DNA from 3 places in the Pseudoalteromonas sp. MER144-MNA-CIBAN-0113 genome. Region 2 is predicted to be linked to each of the others. Evidence: predicted binding sites of a transcription regulator. Region 2 holds the regulator's gene; each other region holds the start of a gene.
The links. The regulator MetJ, encoded in region 2, represses methionine synthesis genes. The targets are predictions, from matches to a motif close to TAGACGTCTAGACGTCTA.
Positions count from the first base shown of each region.

Region 1 (5,462 bases), on a different contig from region 2:
TTCATGCCGTCCATGAGTGGCCCTTCAATGACGTGAATAGGTTTATCTGCGCCAGCACGGCACTCTTCTGTGTCTTCATCTATAAAGGTGGTTATGCCTTTTACTAGGGCATGCTCTAGGCGTTTTTCAACCGACCAAGTGCGCCATTCTAAATCTTCTACCCGCTCAGCTTGTGCCATGCCTGAATATTTAGGCGCAAGTTCAACAAGGCGCTCGCCAGCACCGGGGTCGGTGTTAAGAATTACATCTTCTACGGCTTTGCGAAGTTCCTCGGGGATGTCGTCGTAAACCGCAAGCTGCCCTGCGTTTACTATGCCCATATCCATACCCGCTTTTATAGCATGGTATAAAAACACCGAGTGAATCGCTTCACGTACTGGGTTATTACCTCTAAACGAGAACGATACGTTTGACACCCCACCCGACACTTTACAGTGCGGTAAATTTTGCTTAATACGGCGGGTGCCTTCAATAAATTCTACGGCGTAGTTGTCGTGCTCTTCTATACCGGTGGCAACGGCAAATATGTTGGGGTCAAATATAATGTCTTCTGGCGGGAAGCCAATTTCGTCGACCAAAATACGGTAGCTGCGCTCACAAATTTCAAACTTACGATCGGCGGTATCGGCTTGACCTTCGGTATCAAACGCCATCACAACAGCCGCGGCGCCAAAGCGTTTTATAATTTTAGCTTGGCGAATAAACGGCTCTTCACCCTCTTTAAGTGAAATGGAGTTAACAATGGCCTTGCCTTGAATACACTTTAAGCCTGCTTCGATGACTTCCCACTTTGAGGAGTCGACCATTATAGGTACTTTAGAAATATCAGGCTCTGAGGCAATTAAGTTTAAAAACTTAACCATGGCCGCTTTTGAGTCCAGCATGGCTTCGTCCATGTTGATATCAATAACCTGTGCGCCATTTTCTACTTGTTCGCGGGCCACATTCAGGGCGGTCTCGTAGTCCTCTTCCATGATCAAACGTTTAAACATGGCCGAGCCAGTTACGTTAGTACGCTCGCCGACATTGGTAAATACTGCAATTTGTTGGGTCATTGGCGGCTCCTTAATTTAAGTTACAGGCTTCTAGGCCTGATAAACGCATGCGCACTTCAAGCTCTGGTAATTTTCGTGGTGCTGTTCCTTCAAGCCCTTTGGCAAAGGCACGAATGTGCGCAGGCGTAGTGCCGCAGCAACCGCCAACAATATTAATAAAGCCCGATTTACCCCAATCTATGATCTCTTTTGCCATGTCGTCTGCTTCTAAATCGTATTCTCCGAACTCATTGGGTAAGCCCGCATTAGGGTGAACAGAAACAAAGGTTTCGCACACGCGTGATAGCTCTTCAACGTATTGGCGTAGTAAATCTGGCCCTAGCGCGCAATTTAAGCCAATTGAAAGCGGCTTAATATGGCGAATAGAGTTATAAAATGCTTCGGTGGTTTGCCCTGAAAGCGTGCGGCCTGAGGCGTCGGTGATAGTGCCTGATATCATCACTGGTAATGTACGCCCTGCTTGTTCAAACGCTTCTTCTACCGCGAATGAGGCGGCTTTTGCATTAAGCGTGTCGAATATTGTTTCGATTAAAATAATATCTACACCGCCTTCCATAAGTGCAAGGGTCGACTCCACATACGCAGTCACTAATTTATCAAAGGTGATATTACGATAGCCGGGGTCGTTTACATCCGGCGATAACGAACAGGTTTTAGACGTTGGCCCTAAAACGCCTGCTACATAGCGCGGTTTTTCTGGGGTTTTAGCGCTAAATTCATCACATACAGCACGGGCTAACTTAGCTGACTCTAAATTAACTTCACGGCTTATGCTCGACATGTCGTAATCTTCCATCGAAATGGTAGTCGAGTTAAAGGTGTTGGTTTCGATAATATCGGCACCGGCGGCTAAAAAGCTGCGGTGTATATCAGTAATAATTTCAGGCTTGGTTAGACTTAATAAATCGTTATTACCTTTAATAAGCACGTGCCAATCTTTAAAACGTTCACCCCGGTAGTCTTGCTCTTCAAGCTTATGCGTTTGGATCATGGTTCCCATTGCACCATCTAAAATTAAAATGCGCTGTTTGAGCGTAGCACTTAGCTCTTGATGCTTATTGTTTTGAGGATTACTCGGCATAGTTGTTAGTCCTTACGTCTTGGCTAACTAAGTTAATATCATAGGGTGTGGTTTGGTAAACGTAATAATTTAACCAGTTTGAAAACAGTAAAAACGCGTGACTTTGCCATGTTTTAGACGGTTGCTTGCTGGTATCGTCATCAGGAAAATAGTTTTCGGGCTTTGGCGCATCAGGGCTTTTTTGTAAATCGCGCTCATATTCGGCTTTTAAACTGTCGGCATCGTATTCTGGGTGGCCGGTAATAAATACTTGGCTGCCCGATTTATTTTTAAGTAAATAAGCCCCGACTCGTTCAGAGCCCGCTAATACCACCAGCTCTTCACAAGCGTTTATTTTATCTATATCTATGTGGCCATAACGTGAGTGCGGCACTAAAAAGGTATCGTCAAAGCCGCGGGTAAGTGCACCATGGGCAAAGTAGCATTGATGGGTAAACACCCCACACAGTTTATTTTCTTTTAAATCGCGCTTTAAATTATAACGGTGATATAAAGCCGCGTGGGCAGCCCAGCACGAAAACAAAGTAGAAGTTACATGCTGCTCGGCCCAATCAATAATCACTTTGAATTCTTCCCAATACGCCACTTCTTCATACTCTAAATGTGCCAAAGGCGCACCGGTAATTAATAGTGCATCGTAATTATTTTTTTTCACTTCTGAAAAGTAACGATAAAAGGTATCTAAGTGTTGCTCTGAGTTACTACTGCTACGATGCGTGTCAAGGCGCAGTAGCTCTACATTTACTTGCAGCGGAGAGTTAGCCAACAAGCGAATAAACTGAACTTCGGTTTCTACTTTATTAGGCATAAGATTAAGAATAGCCAAACGCATAGGGCGTATTTCTTGCGTTTTTGCACGCGTTTTTGGCATTACAAACACGTTTTCATGACGTAAACGTGCAATAGCTGGCAATTCGTCTTCTACTGTAATTGGCATTCTTAAAGCTCCTGCTCATAAAAACCGAGAATTAATACGCTCTCATTATGAACAGAATGTGAAAAATATCAACCTCTAGATGTATAGATGTCTAAATGAAATTTATTCACGTGGTTTGTATAAATTGAATATGTACTTTAAAACAGTGCCATTCGTTGACTGTTTCACCTGTGAGCCACTACAATACAGCATTGAAATTTTTATTATTATTTGAAGGCTTCTTCCATGGTTTTACCTGATAAGTTTATATTCTCGATGAGTCGAGTATCTAAGGTTGTACCACCAAAACGCACTATCTTAAAAGATATTTCGTTGCATTTTTTCCCTGGTGCAAAAATTGGTGTGCTAGGTCTAAATGGTTCTGGTAAATCATCATTACTACGCATTATGGCAGGTGTTGATGAAGATTTTGAAGGTGAAGCTCGCCCTCAACCAGGCACTAAAATTGGTTACTTGCCGCAAGAGCCTGTTTTGGACGAAAGCAAAACAGTTCGTGAAATTGTTGAAGAAGCTGTGGGTGAAGTAAAACATGCCCTTAACCGCCTTGACGAAGTGTATAACGAATACGCAATGGAAGGCGCTGACTTTGACGCACTGGCTAAAGAGCAAGGTGAATTAGAAGCGATTATTCAAGCGCATGATGGTCATAATATCGATAACGTATTAGAGCGTGCTGCCGATGCACTTCGTTTACCTGAGTGGGATGCTAAAATTGAGCACCTATCGGGTGGTGAGCGCCGTCGTGTTGCTATTTGTCGTTTGTTACTTGAAAAACCAGATATGCTGATTCTCGATGAACCAACTAACCACTTAGATGCTGAGTCGGTTGCCTGGTTAGAGCGCTTCTTACATGACTACGAAGGCACCGTTGTGGCAGTAACGCATGACCGTTACTTCCTTGATAATGTTGCTGGCTGGATTTTAGAGCTTGACCGTGGTGAAGGTATTCCGTGGGAAGGTAATTACTCGTCTTGGCTTGAGCAAAAAGATGCCCGCTTACAACAAGAGCAAAAATCTGAAAAAGCACGTCAAAAATCAATTGCACAAGAACTTGAATGGGTACGTTCAAACCCTAAAGGTCGTCAAGCTAAGTCAAAAGCACGTATGGCGCAGTTTAGCGAACTACAACAGTCTGATTACCAAAAACGTAACGAAACCAATGAATTGTTTATTCCACCTGGCCCACGTTTAGGTGACCAAGTATTAGAAGTAAACAACTTACATAAAAGCTTTGGCGACCGCGTTTTAATTGATGACTTAAGCTTTAGCATGCCTAAGGGCGCTATTGTGGGTATTATTGGTGCCAATGGTGCAGGTAAATCAACGCTATTTAAAATGTTAAGCGGTGAAGAGCAGCCAGATAGCGGTAATATCAGCATTGGTGAAACAGTGGAACTGGCAACAGTTGATCAGTTCCGTGGCAACATGGATGAAAGCAAAACAGTATTCCAAGAAATCTCTGACGGCCAAGATGTACTAAAAATTGGTAACTTTGAGTTCCCAAGCCGTGCTTATGTTAGCCGTTTTAACTTTAAAGGTAACGATCAACAAAAGTTTGTTAAAGACTTATCTGGTGGTGAGCGCAACCGTTTACACCTAGCTAAGCTGTTAAAAGCAGGCGGCAACGTAGTACTACTGGATGAGCCAACCAATGACTTGGACGTTGAAACATTACGTGCCCTTGAGAATGCTATTTTAGAATTCCCTGGTTGTGTCATGTGTATCTCGCATGACCGTTGGTTCCTTGACCGTATTGCTACACACATTTTAGATTACCGTGACGAAGGCCAAATTAACTTCTTTGATGGTAACTACACTGAGTACGAAGAGTGGCTTAAAAAGACCCTTGGCGCAGAAGCTGCACAGCCCAAGCGTATTAAGTACAAAAAAATTGGCTAGCAGCCACAGTGAATAAGTTAAAAGCCCTGCATTTTATGCGGGGCTTTTTTATACGAGCTATTTTTATCTTTGAGCAAATTGGCGTGTTGGGCATTACCAGCTATGCTTATTATAAATAAAAACTTTATAAGATGATTATGCAAAACCGTCGGCAATTTTCTCGTATTATGTTCTCTACAGCAGCGCAATTGGAAACGGCTAGCTCCCAGTATGCATGTACCCTATTAGATATTTCTTTACATGGTGCACTGATCACTAAAAGCGATGCCTTTACAGGCAACAAAAATGACGAAGCAATATTGCGCTTTACCTTGCCACAAAGCGATATTGAAATAAAAATGCCGGTGGTTATTCGTCATATAGAAGAAAATCATATTGGTCTTAAATGTCATAACATTGATATAGACAGCATTACGCATTTAAAGCGCTTGGTTGAACTAAACCTTGCTGATGAAACATTATTACACCGTGAGCTTGAAACGCTTATTTA
Region 1 covers NZ_JBEOOG010000040.1:23,184-28,645, reverse strand. Annotated here, with positions in the region: gene metH (methionine synthase) at 1-1,055, opposite strand, end outside; gene AAEY57_RS11690 (homocysteine S-methyltransferase family protein) at 1,066-2,136, opposite strand; gene AAEY57_RS11685 (homoserine O-succinyltransferase) at 2,126-3,073, opposite strand; gene ettA (energy-dependent translational throttle protein EttA) at 3,299-4,972, shown strand; gene AAEY57_RS11675 (PilZ domain-containing protein) at 5,110-5,462, shown strand, end outside.
Region 1: the regulator MetJ is predicted to act here: its motif matches at 3,150-3,167, upstream of AAEY57_RS11685 (homoserine O-succinyltransferase).

Region 2 (5,462 bases):
GATGATTTACCGGATGCTGATAATTGCTTAAGCAAATTAAGCTGTGTTTTAGCTTTTAAAGACGGTAAAAGTGCCCCCTTTTCGCTTAATGTCACCATGTTTATACTGGTTTTATCAGGGCACTCACCTTGGCGCAGTGCACTGGGCAATGCAATATGAATAGTTTCACCGAGTGGATAGCAATAATAACGCGCTGTAAATTTCAGTAGCTCTAAATGCTGCGCAGATAACACCGGTGAGTCGTCAATAACTTCAATAATAGATTTTATTTTGCCTTCGGGGACTGCTGTTTCCGCTTTTAAGCTAAGAATAACCGCTACTTTACGTTGATTACCAAAAGGGACTAACACGCGCATACCAGGCTGTAATTGAGTCAGCGGTACTAATTGCTCATCCACTTTATAATCAAAGGTGCGAGGCAAGGGGACTTTTATTGCAACTTCAGCAAAACGCATAACAACTCAACCAATTAACGTAATGGTTTAATGTACTAAAAATAGCATTAAAAGCCTACCGACAAATCAGTAATGGATAGGTGTTTGCCGACTTTTTAGCAAAAAGGGTAATTAAAGCTTGTGTGCGTGCGGGTTGTTGGATAAAATTCGCGACCAATAAATTTGTTTTAACGACGTATGGTGCCAGACTTCGGGTTTGGAGAGCGATGCGGCCTTAACTAGAGGTTCCTATGAAAGAAGGTATTCACCCTAAGTACGAAGTAATTTCTGCAACTTGTTCATGCGGAAACAAATTCGAAACTCGTTCTACTCTGTGTAAAGACATTCACTTAGACGTATGTTCTGCGTGTCACCCGTTTTACACTGGTAAGCAAAAGATTTTAGACACTGGCGGCCGTGTTGATCGCTTCAACAAGCGCTTCGGTGCACTTAGCAGCAAAAAATAATTTTTTGTTTCTATGTAAAAAAAAGCACCTTAGGGTGCTTTTTTTGTGGCCAAAATTTACTTTCCTACCTGCTTTCTTAGCAATTTTGTATTTATTTTTTTTGCATAACTATTTCCTGTTCTTATTCTGAGTATGCATAAACATTTGCAGACAAAACAGCCAATATTCTCTATATTTTTATTTGTTAAACTTTAAAGATGGTACTCAAATGCAGGTAACGTGAGGTTATTTGTGTTTAAAGTTAAATAAAATTCGGTATTTCACTATTTTAATTTAAGACTAAAAAATACGCTTTATAAAAATAGAACAAGGGCAAAAAGTACCTGTGTTTTTCATTTTTATGACGAATTTATATTTTAAAAATGTCAGGATAATCTAGGGAAGTTGCTGATAAATCACTTAAAATTAACAGTTCTAGCATATAACAGGATAGACCTGATATTGCTTGGAATTTAAAAATAATAAAGGTATCGTAGATTAAAACTACCTCTCACTTTAACTTAAATTGCAGGATATAATCGCGTTATGTCAGATTTTCGTGAACAAGCACTACATTACCATGCCCATCCCGTTCCAGGTAAAATCAGTATTGAGCTGACCAAGCCCGCTGAGACGGTTAAAGACCTCGCGCTCGCATACAGCCCCGGTGTCGCAGAACCTGTTCGTGAAATTGCCGCTGATCCAGCAAATGCCTACAAATATACTGGTAAAGGAAATATGGTTGCGGTTATTACTAACGGCACCGCAATTTTAGGCTTAGGTAATTTAGGTCCACTGGCTTCAAAACCCGTTATGGAAGGTAAAGCGCTACTATTTAAGCGTTTTGCAGGGTTAGACTCTATAGATATTGAAGTTAAGCACCGTACTACCGAAGACTTTATTAACACGGTGGCTAATATTGCCGACACTTTTGGTGGAATTAATTTAGAAGATATTAAAGCGCCCGAGTGTTTTGAAATAGAAAAAGCGCTTATAGAGCGTTGTAGCATTCCTGTTTTTCATGATGATCAGCATGGTACGGCTATTGTAACGGCTGCGGGTATGCTAAACGCGCTGGAAGTACAGGGCAAAGCAATTGAAGATGCAATTATTGTATGTTTAGGTGCCGGCGCTGCAGCTGTTGCCTGTATGGAGCTTTTAATTAAATGTGGCGCGTTGCGTGAACATATTTATATGTTAGATCGCAAAGGAGTTATTCATACGCGTCGTGATGACTTGAATGAATATAAGCAATTATTTGCAAACAATACCGATAAACGTACTTTACAAGATGTAATTGAAGATGCCGATGTGTTTGTGGGTGTATCGGGCCCTAATTTATTAGCCCCTGAAGATTTAAAATTAATGGCTGATAGACCCGTGGTATTTGCTTGTTCAAACCCCGATCCTGAAATCGATCCGCAATTAGCACACGCTGCACGTAACGATTTAATTATGGCTACAGGTCGCTCTGATTATCCGAATCAAGTTAATAACGTATTGTGTTTTCCGTTTATTTTCCGTGGTGCGTTAGATGTACGTGCCAGTGAAATAAACGACGAGATGAAAATTGCTGCTGTAGAAGCAATTCGTAGTATTGCTAAAGAGCCCGTACCGACTGAAGTGCTTACTGCCGCAGGCATCGACAAATTAGAGTTTGGTGCTAAATATATTATACCAAAACCAATGGATCCACGTTTGTTACCACGTATAGCTAAAGCGGTTGCGCAGGCGGCGGTAGACTCTGGCGTTGCACAAATTGATATGCCAGAAAACTACATGGCGTAATTGTTAAGTATAAATTAGCGCAAAAAAAACCTCAGCATTTGCTGAGGTTTTTTTGTATAAAGACCCTTCTAGTCTTCATTTAAAATAGGCACTTCTAGTCCCATTTCTTGCATTATTTTCTTCACTTCTTCAGGTACTTTTTCTGCGTTATCTTTACGCAAATCATCATCATTAGGCAGCGGTTGCCCGGTAAACGCATGCAAAAACGCTTCGCATAAAAGCTCGCTATTTGTTGCATGACGTAAGTTGTTTATTTGACGACGAGTACGTTCATCAGTTAATACTTTTAATACATTTAGCGGGATCGAAACGGTGATCTTCTTTACTTGTTCGGATTTTTTCCCGTGTTCTGCGTATGGGTGAATATATTCACCATTCCATTTAGCCATAAGATGTATCGTTGCCTCAGATTATAAATTGCTCACACAGCATCAAAGCGTGTAAATATGCGTGAAATTCTATCGGTTTAAAAAAGATAGTCAAATACTAGTTATTTAGCTATCTAGACATTTAAATGTTTTGACATCTTAAATTGCATGCGCTACCTTTTAGACGTCTAAACATCCAAATTAGTAAAGGTAGCGAAAATGAGTGAAAAAAATAAGGCAACAATTGCTGTTCGTAGTGGAATAGAAGCCGACAAACAGCATGGTGCGGTTGTTCCACCGCTTTATTTATCAACAACTTACTCATTTGCTGACTTTGATACAAAGCGTCAATATGATTATGGCCGCAGTGGTAACCCTAATCGTGACATTTTGGCTGAGGCGCTCACGGAGCTTGAAGGTGGCGCTAAAGGCATTATTACCGCAACAGGCATGGCAGCCGTTCACCTAACAACACAATTACTTAATAGTGACGATACGTTAGTGATCCCTCATGACTGTTATGGTGGCAGCTATCGCTTATTTACTTCGCTAGAAAAGCGCGGCTTATTAAAACTAGAAGTGGTCGATTTTACCAAAAGCGACAGTTTGACACGCATCCTTGCTATTAAACCTAAGCTGATTTGGATTGAAACACCTAGCAATCCTATTTTACGCTTAACAGATATTAAAGCGGTAACTGATACAGCTAAACAGTGTGGTGCACTGGTTGCCGCCGACAACACATTTTTATCGCCAGCATTACAAAACCCGATTAAGTTTGGCGCTGATATTGTGGTGCACTCAACCACAAAATATATCAATGGCCATTCAGACGTTGTTGGTGGCGCGGTTATCGCAGCGACTGCTGAGTTAGGTGAAGAGTTAGCGTGGTGGGCAAATAACATTGGCATCACCGGCGCGCCATTTGATAGCTATTTAACGCTCAGAGGCTTACGTACTTTAAACGTGCGTTTAAGGCAACACCAAGAAAGTGCACTCGCCATTGCACAGTATTTAGAACGCTCCCAGTTTGTTGCCCAAGTTTACTACCCAGGTCTTGAATCACACCCTCAACATGCGCTAGCTAAGGCGCAGCAGCTTGGCTTTGGTGCTATGGTTAGCTTTGATATAAAAGGCGATATAAACGATGCTGCAGCGTTTTTAACGCGCTTAAATGAATTTAGCTTAGCGGAATCATTAGGTGGAGTAGAAAGTTTAATTTGTCACCCTGCGACTATGACCCACGCCGGCATGGACGCAACCGCGCGTGCAGAAGCCGGAGTAGGCGACACGCTTATTCGTATTTCGGTGGGTATTGAAGATGTAAATGATTTACTCGCTGACTTAGACAGGGTATTTAATTTGGTGCGCCCAGGACAAGCCGATCCCGGCCTATCGGCAAAAAGTGGTGCTAGTGAATCATTTGGTTCAGCAAAGTTAAACGCGGCGCATCCGGCGTTATGGTAGCGCATACCAATCTTCAAAATACAAAACATAAATGCGAGTCGGTATTAATATGGTAAATCAGGTTCATAAATTTGGTGGTTCGAGTTTAAGCTCAGCGGATCGCTTTAAAAGTGTCGCAAATATTATTTTAACTCATGCTCAAGCTGGGGATTGTGTGGTGGTATCGGCTGCCGGTAAAACCACCGATACCTTAGTTAAACTGTGGCAAAGCTATCAACAGCAAGACACTCAAGCTATTGCTGATATTGTATTGCTATTGAGTAACCATCAAATAGCTCTGATTGAGCAATTATTAATAGCTAACGCTAAGCACCATGCGCTTGATTTACTTGAAACTGAGCTCAGTATTATTACCAAGCAGGCTAAGCAAGGAACATTAGCTGAAGCTGCGTTATTAGCACATGGTGAATTGTGGTCTGCAAGGTTACTAAGCGCTTACTTAGAACAGCTTAACGTTAGCGCTTGTGCCCATGACGCTAGGCAGTTATTTACGTTAGATGCCGGACAGCTGCAGCATGCTAATAATCAGCAGCAGTGCTTAAAAGCCATACAGACGAGTAAAATTAATGTAGTTACGGGGTTTATTGCGGCTGATTTACATGGTGAAACAGTGACCTTAGGGCGAAATGGCAGTGATTACAGTGCCACTTTATTAGCGCGGTATTGCAATGCTAAAAAAGTCTCTATTTGGACTGACACTCAAGGTGTTTTTAGTACTGATCCGCGTAAGGTTGCTAATGCGGTTAAGTATGCGCGAGTGTGCCGTGATCAAGCTAATTTATTAGCGAGGTTAGGTAATCCAGTATTACACGCTAAAACATTATCGCCATTAAAAGATACCGATATAGAATTAGTTGTTCGCAGTAGTTACGATCCTCAAGGCAGTCATACCGAAATAGTTAAACTAGGAATGAGTAAACAAAAACGCTTTTTAACCACAGTAAATAATGTGGATTTAC
Region 2 covers NZ_JBEOOG010000007.1:16,673-22,134, reverse strand. Annotated here, with positions in the region: gene priA (primosomal protein N') at 1-455, opposite strand, end outside; gene rpmE (50S ribosomal protein L31) at 686-901, shown strand; gene AAEY57_RS03120 (malic enzyme-like NAD(P)-binding protein) at 1,427-2,668, shown strand; gene metJ (met regulon transcriptional regulator MetJ) at 2,737-3,057, opposite strand; gene metB (cystathionine gamma-synthase) at 3,256-4,503, shown strand; gene metL (bifunctional aspartate kinase/homoserine dehydrogenase II) at 4,553-5,462, shown strand, end outside.

Region 3 (5,462 bases), on a different contig from region 2:
GCGTAAGACACTTGAAGTTCACACTTATCAGCAAGGCCTGCAGCAACAATGTTTTTAGCAACGTAACGTGCAGCATAAGCCGCTGAGCGGTCAACTTTTGATGGATCTTTACCAGAGAAAGCACCACCACCGTGACGAGCCATGCCACCGTATGTATCTACAATGATTTTACGACCAGTTAAACCACAGTCACCCATTGGGCCACCAATAACAAAACGACCCGTTGGGTTAATGAAAAATTTAGTTGCGCTAGTAATAAGCTCAGCAGGAAGTACTGGCTTAATAATTGTTTCCATTACCGCTTCTACTAAGTCATTTTGCGATACATCTTCGCTGTGCTGAGTAGAAAGTACGACGGCATCAATACCTACTGGCTTGCCATTTTCGTATGCAAATGTAACTTGTGATTTTGCATCTGGACGTAACCAGTTAAGCTCGCCGCTTTTACGAACTTCAGCTTGACGCTGCACTAAACGGTGAGAATAAGTAATTGGAGCAGGCATTAATACTTCAGTTTCGTTACATGCGTAACCAAACATTAAGCCTTGGTCGCCAGCGCCTTGCTCTTCAGGGCTTGTACGGTCAACACCTTGATTTATGTCTGGAGACTGTTTACCAATAGTGTTTAAAATTGCACACGAATCGGCATCAAAGCCCATATCTGAGTGTGTGTAACCAATTTCACGTACTGTTTTACGTGTAATTTCTTCGATATCAACCCATGCGCTAGTAGTGATTTCACCACCAACCATAACCATACCGGTTTTAACGTAAGTTTCACACGCTACACGGGCATGAGAGTCTTGCTCTAGGATAGCATCAAGTACCGCATCAGAAATTTGATCGGCGATTTTATCCGGATGACCTTCAGAAACAGATTCAGAAGTAAATAAATGTTTTGCCATTGTAATTATGCTCACAAATATTGCGCTTCACAAACGTCGGTATTAGCGCTAAAAAATTAAGGCGCGTATTTTATCTAAAACAAGTGAACTTGCATAGTTTTTTTACGCCTAGACGTCTAAATAAAATATCTAATAGTAAATGGTTCTTAAAAAATATTCATAATGTCCTATTTTTATGGGTTTTTAATTGCACACAGCCCCTACAATAAGTAAGAATGGAGGTATATAAATACCCGCGCAAATACATATAAAGGTAGGAGAATTCATGCCATCTCGCAAAGAACTTGCAAATGCTATTCGCGTCTTGTCAATGGACGCAGTACAAAAGGCCAAATCTGGTCACCCTGGAGCCCCTATGGGCATGGCTGATATCGCAGAAGTATTATGGCGCGATTATCTAAAACATAACCCAACAAATCCAGAGTGGGCTGACCGAGATCGATTTATACTCTCAAATGGTCACGGTTCAATGCTAATTTATTCTCTATTGCATTTAAGTGGTTATGATTTACCACTGGACGAAATTAAAAACTTCCGCCAAATGCACTCTAAAACACCAGGCCACCCAGAATATGGATATGCGCCAGGAATCGAGACTACTACGGGTCCATTAGGTCAAGGGATCACAAATGCCGTAGGTATGGCAATTGCTGAAAAAGCATTAGCCGCTCAATTTAACCGTGAAGGCCATGACATTGTTGATCACCACACTTACGCATTTATGGGTGATGGTTGTTTAATGGAAGGTATTTCTCATGAAGCCTGTTCGCTTGCTGGTACATTAGGCCTAGGCAAGTTAGTGGCATTTTGGGATGACAACGGCATTTCAATCGACGGTGAAGTTGAAGGCTGGTTTAGCGATGACACACCAGCACGTTTTAAAGCATACGGCTGGCATGTAATTAGCGACGTTGATGGCCACGATAGCGATGCTGTAAGTGCTGCAATTAGCGAAGCAAAAAGCGTGACCGACAAACCAACACTAATTTGTTGTAAAACAGTAATTGGATATGGCTCACCTAATAAATCAGGTAGCCACGACTGTCATGGTGCACCACTAGGTGATGACGAAATTAAAGCATCTCGCGAGTTTTTAGGTTGGACGGGCGATGCATTTGAAATCCCTGAAGATATTTATGCACAGTGGGATAACAAAGAAAAAGGTCAACAGCTTGAAGCAAGCTGGGACGAAAAATTTGCCGCATACGAAAAAGCATACCCAGAGCTTGCAGCAGAATACAAACGCCGTACACATTCAGAATTACCTGCTGATTGGGCTGAAAAGTCACAAGCGTACATTGAAGAGCTACAAGCAAACCCTGCAAACCCTGCATCACGTAAAGCGTCGCAAAATGCATTAAACGCGTTTGGCCCGTTACTACCTGAGTTTATGGGTGGCTCTGCCGATTTAGCAGGTTCAAACTTAACAATTTGGGATGGCTCTAAAGGCTTAACGGCAGACGATGCAAGTGGTAACTACGTTTACTACGGTGTGCGTGAGTTTGGTATGTCGGCAATTATGAATGGTATTGCACTTCATAAAGGCTTTATTCCTTACGGTGCAACGTTCTTAATGTTTATGGAATACGCACGCAATGCGGTTCGTATGGCTGCATTAATGAAGCAACCAAGCATTTTTGTATACACGCACGATTCAATTGGTTTAGGTGAAGATGGTCCAACTCACCAACCAGTAGAGCAAATTGCCAGCATGCGTTTAACGCCTAACCTTTACAACTGGCGCCCATGTGACCAAGTTGAGTCGGCAATTGCATGGCAACAAGCTATTGAACGTAAAGACGGTCCTACATCATTAATCTTTACTCGCCAAGGCTTAGAGCAACAAGCACGTGATGCACAGCAATTAAGCGACGTTAAAAAGGGTGGTTACATCCTAAGTTGTGACGGCAACCCAGAGCTTATTCTTATTGCTACCGGCTCTGAAGTACAACTAGCGCAAGACTCTGCGAAAGAGCTACGTGCGCAGGGTAAAAAGGTACGTGTTGTATCTATGCCGTGTACTGATGCGTTTGAAGATCAATCGCCTGAGTACAAAGAAAGCGTATTACCAGCAAGCGTTTCACGTCGCGTAGCGATTGAAGCGGGTATTGCTGATTACTGGTACAAGTACGTAGGTCTAAATGGCGCCGTAGTCGGTATGACCACCTTTGGTGAGTCGGCACCAGCTAACGAGCTATTTGAATTCTTCGGCTTCACCGTAGAAAACATCGTTAACAAAGCAAACGCATTGTTTTAAGCAACTGCTTTAACATTTAAAAGCCCGCGCTGTGTAAACAGGGCGGGCTTTTTTATGAGTTATACTTTTATCACTTCCTCTAAAGCGCAGCGTCTCTTCGTCCTCTTTGTGCATAAATTACCAAAAGATCTGTTCGAAGCTCGTAGCCCGTTGCTCGAAGCAAATTTCCCTATAAAATCGTTAATTTTTTAACCTTTTGGCTTCTAAATGAGTAATTTTCAAAGCACTTAACTTGCAAGCCTTTCTCGTATCAGGCACTGTGAGCATAATTAAAATTATAAACTTAAATAAACAGGAGTGAGGATGTCTCAGTTTGATAATGTAAGTGTCGTTAAACAGGCCAACGTATATTTTGACGGTAAAGTATCGAGTCGTACCGTGGTATTTGGTGATGGCAGTACAAAAACATTAGGTTTTATGCAACCCGGTGAGTTTGAATTCGCAACCAGTAAAAAAGAATTGATGGAATTAAATGGCGGCCAATGGGAAGTGTTACTGCCAGGTGAGAGTGAATGGCAAACAATGTCGGCAGGTGAATCATTTAACGTAGATGCTAATGTTAAATTCCAAGTAAAAGTCGCTGACTTTGCAGATTACTGTTGTTCATACACCGAATAAATATATAGTTGATTAAATTATCAGCACTTCTGAAAGGCCGCTATCACGCGGCTTTTTGCATACTTAATGCTAAATGAATGATCTAAATCAGGTGCGGTAATAAATAATTGCTAAATTTAGCTATTTTCTCTTGTGTTAATTCGTTTAGCCCCCAATACTAACTGTGAGGTAACATAAAAAAGGATACCCTATGAAAATTAATCTTTCTGGTCACCATGTTGACGTTACTGATTCTATTAAAGAACACATTAACGAAAAGTTTTCTAAAATTGAGAGTCATTTTCCATCATTGATAGCGCTCGACATTATTCTTTCAAAAGAGCATCACAAGTTCCAAGCAGAAATTAGTACAAATTATGAAGGTGCGCGAATATCAGTTAAAGGGGAAAACGAGGTTATGTACCCAGCCATTTCAAGCGCAGCTAAAAAACTCGATGCCGCACTAAAGCATCGTAAAGGGCAAATAAAAGCGAACTTACATGAAAAGCCTGTAAGTACCACACCTGAAATAGCACACGAAATCATCCAAGAGATGGATTTAAATTAATAACTAACAATGTGTTATTTTTAAAAAGAGCCTAAGGGCTCTTTTTTATTGTCTGTAAATTAGGTAAGTTATGCACTCACACAGTTTATTAATGATAAAAATTAATAATAAAAGCACATAACACACCAAATTTGAGAAGTTAATGCAGTACACACAAAGCACATGGAAGTCTCGGTTAGGGGCGCTCGGCCCGGGTATTTTAATGGCCACCGCTGCCATTGGTGGCTCACACTTAGTTGCATCGACCCAAGCTGGCGCATTATTTGGCTGGCAGCTATTTTGGCTTATTGTGGTGGTTAACGTTTTAAAGTACCCGTTTTTTCGTTTTGGTATGGAGTACACACTCGCTACTAAAAATAGTTTAGTCGAAGGGTATAAAAACCAAGGGCCTGGCTATTTTTACAGTTTTATTGCCCTCAATATTATTGCCGCTGTGGTAAATACCGCGGGCGTATTGTTGCTTACGGCGAGCTTATTACACTACGCATTACCTATTAGTATTCCTGTTACCTTATTGTGCTGGTTAATATTGGCTGTGTGTTTAATTATATTATTACTAGGGCACTTTAAAGCGCTCGATAACGTTGCAAAAGCTATTATGGGGCTACTTACTATAGCAACCATAACCGCATTAGTTATTGCTATAAATAACGGCCCTGTAGCGTCTGTAAACTATGTTGGCCCCTCACCATATGAACTTGCCATGTTAGGCTTTATGGTTGCCTTAATGGGCTGGATGCCAGCGCCTATTGAAATTTCGGCTCTGAGCTCGTTGTGGCTTAAAGAAAAACAAGCTCAGCAAAGTGTGACTAAAAGCCAAGGCTTATTCGACTTTAATGTAGGTTATTGGTTAACCGCCGGGCTTGCGCTGGTATTTTTTAGTTTAGGTGCGTTAGTGCAATATGGGCAAAGCAGTAATATAGAGCTTGGCGGTGTCGCTTTTGCTAAACAGCTGATTGATATGTACGCATTGACTATTGGCGAGTGGGCAAGGCCTTTGGTATCTGCCATCGCGTTTTTGTGTATGTTTGGCACCACACTCACCGTGCTTGACGGTTACGCCCGAACACTTAACGAATCGCATAAACTTCTTGGTTTTAAGCAATCAAAACACAGCTTAAATACGTGGCTTATA
Region 3 covers NZ_JBEOOG010000068.1:4,329-9,790, reverse strand. Annotated here, with positions in the region: gene metK (methionine adenosyltransferase) at 1-905, opposite strand, end outside; gene tkt (transketolase) at 1,171-3,162, shown strand; gene ppnP (pyrimidine/purine nucleoside phosphorylase) at 3,466-3,780, shown strand; gene hpf (ribosome hibernation-promoting factor, HPF/YfiA family) at 3,971-4,327, shown strand; gene AAEY57_RS15185 (NRAMP family divalent metal transporter) at 4,470-5,462, shown strand, end outside.
Region 3: the regulator MetJ is predicted to act here: its motif matches at 1,007-1,024, upstream of metK (methionine adenosyltransferase).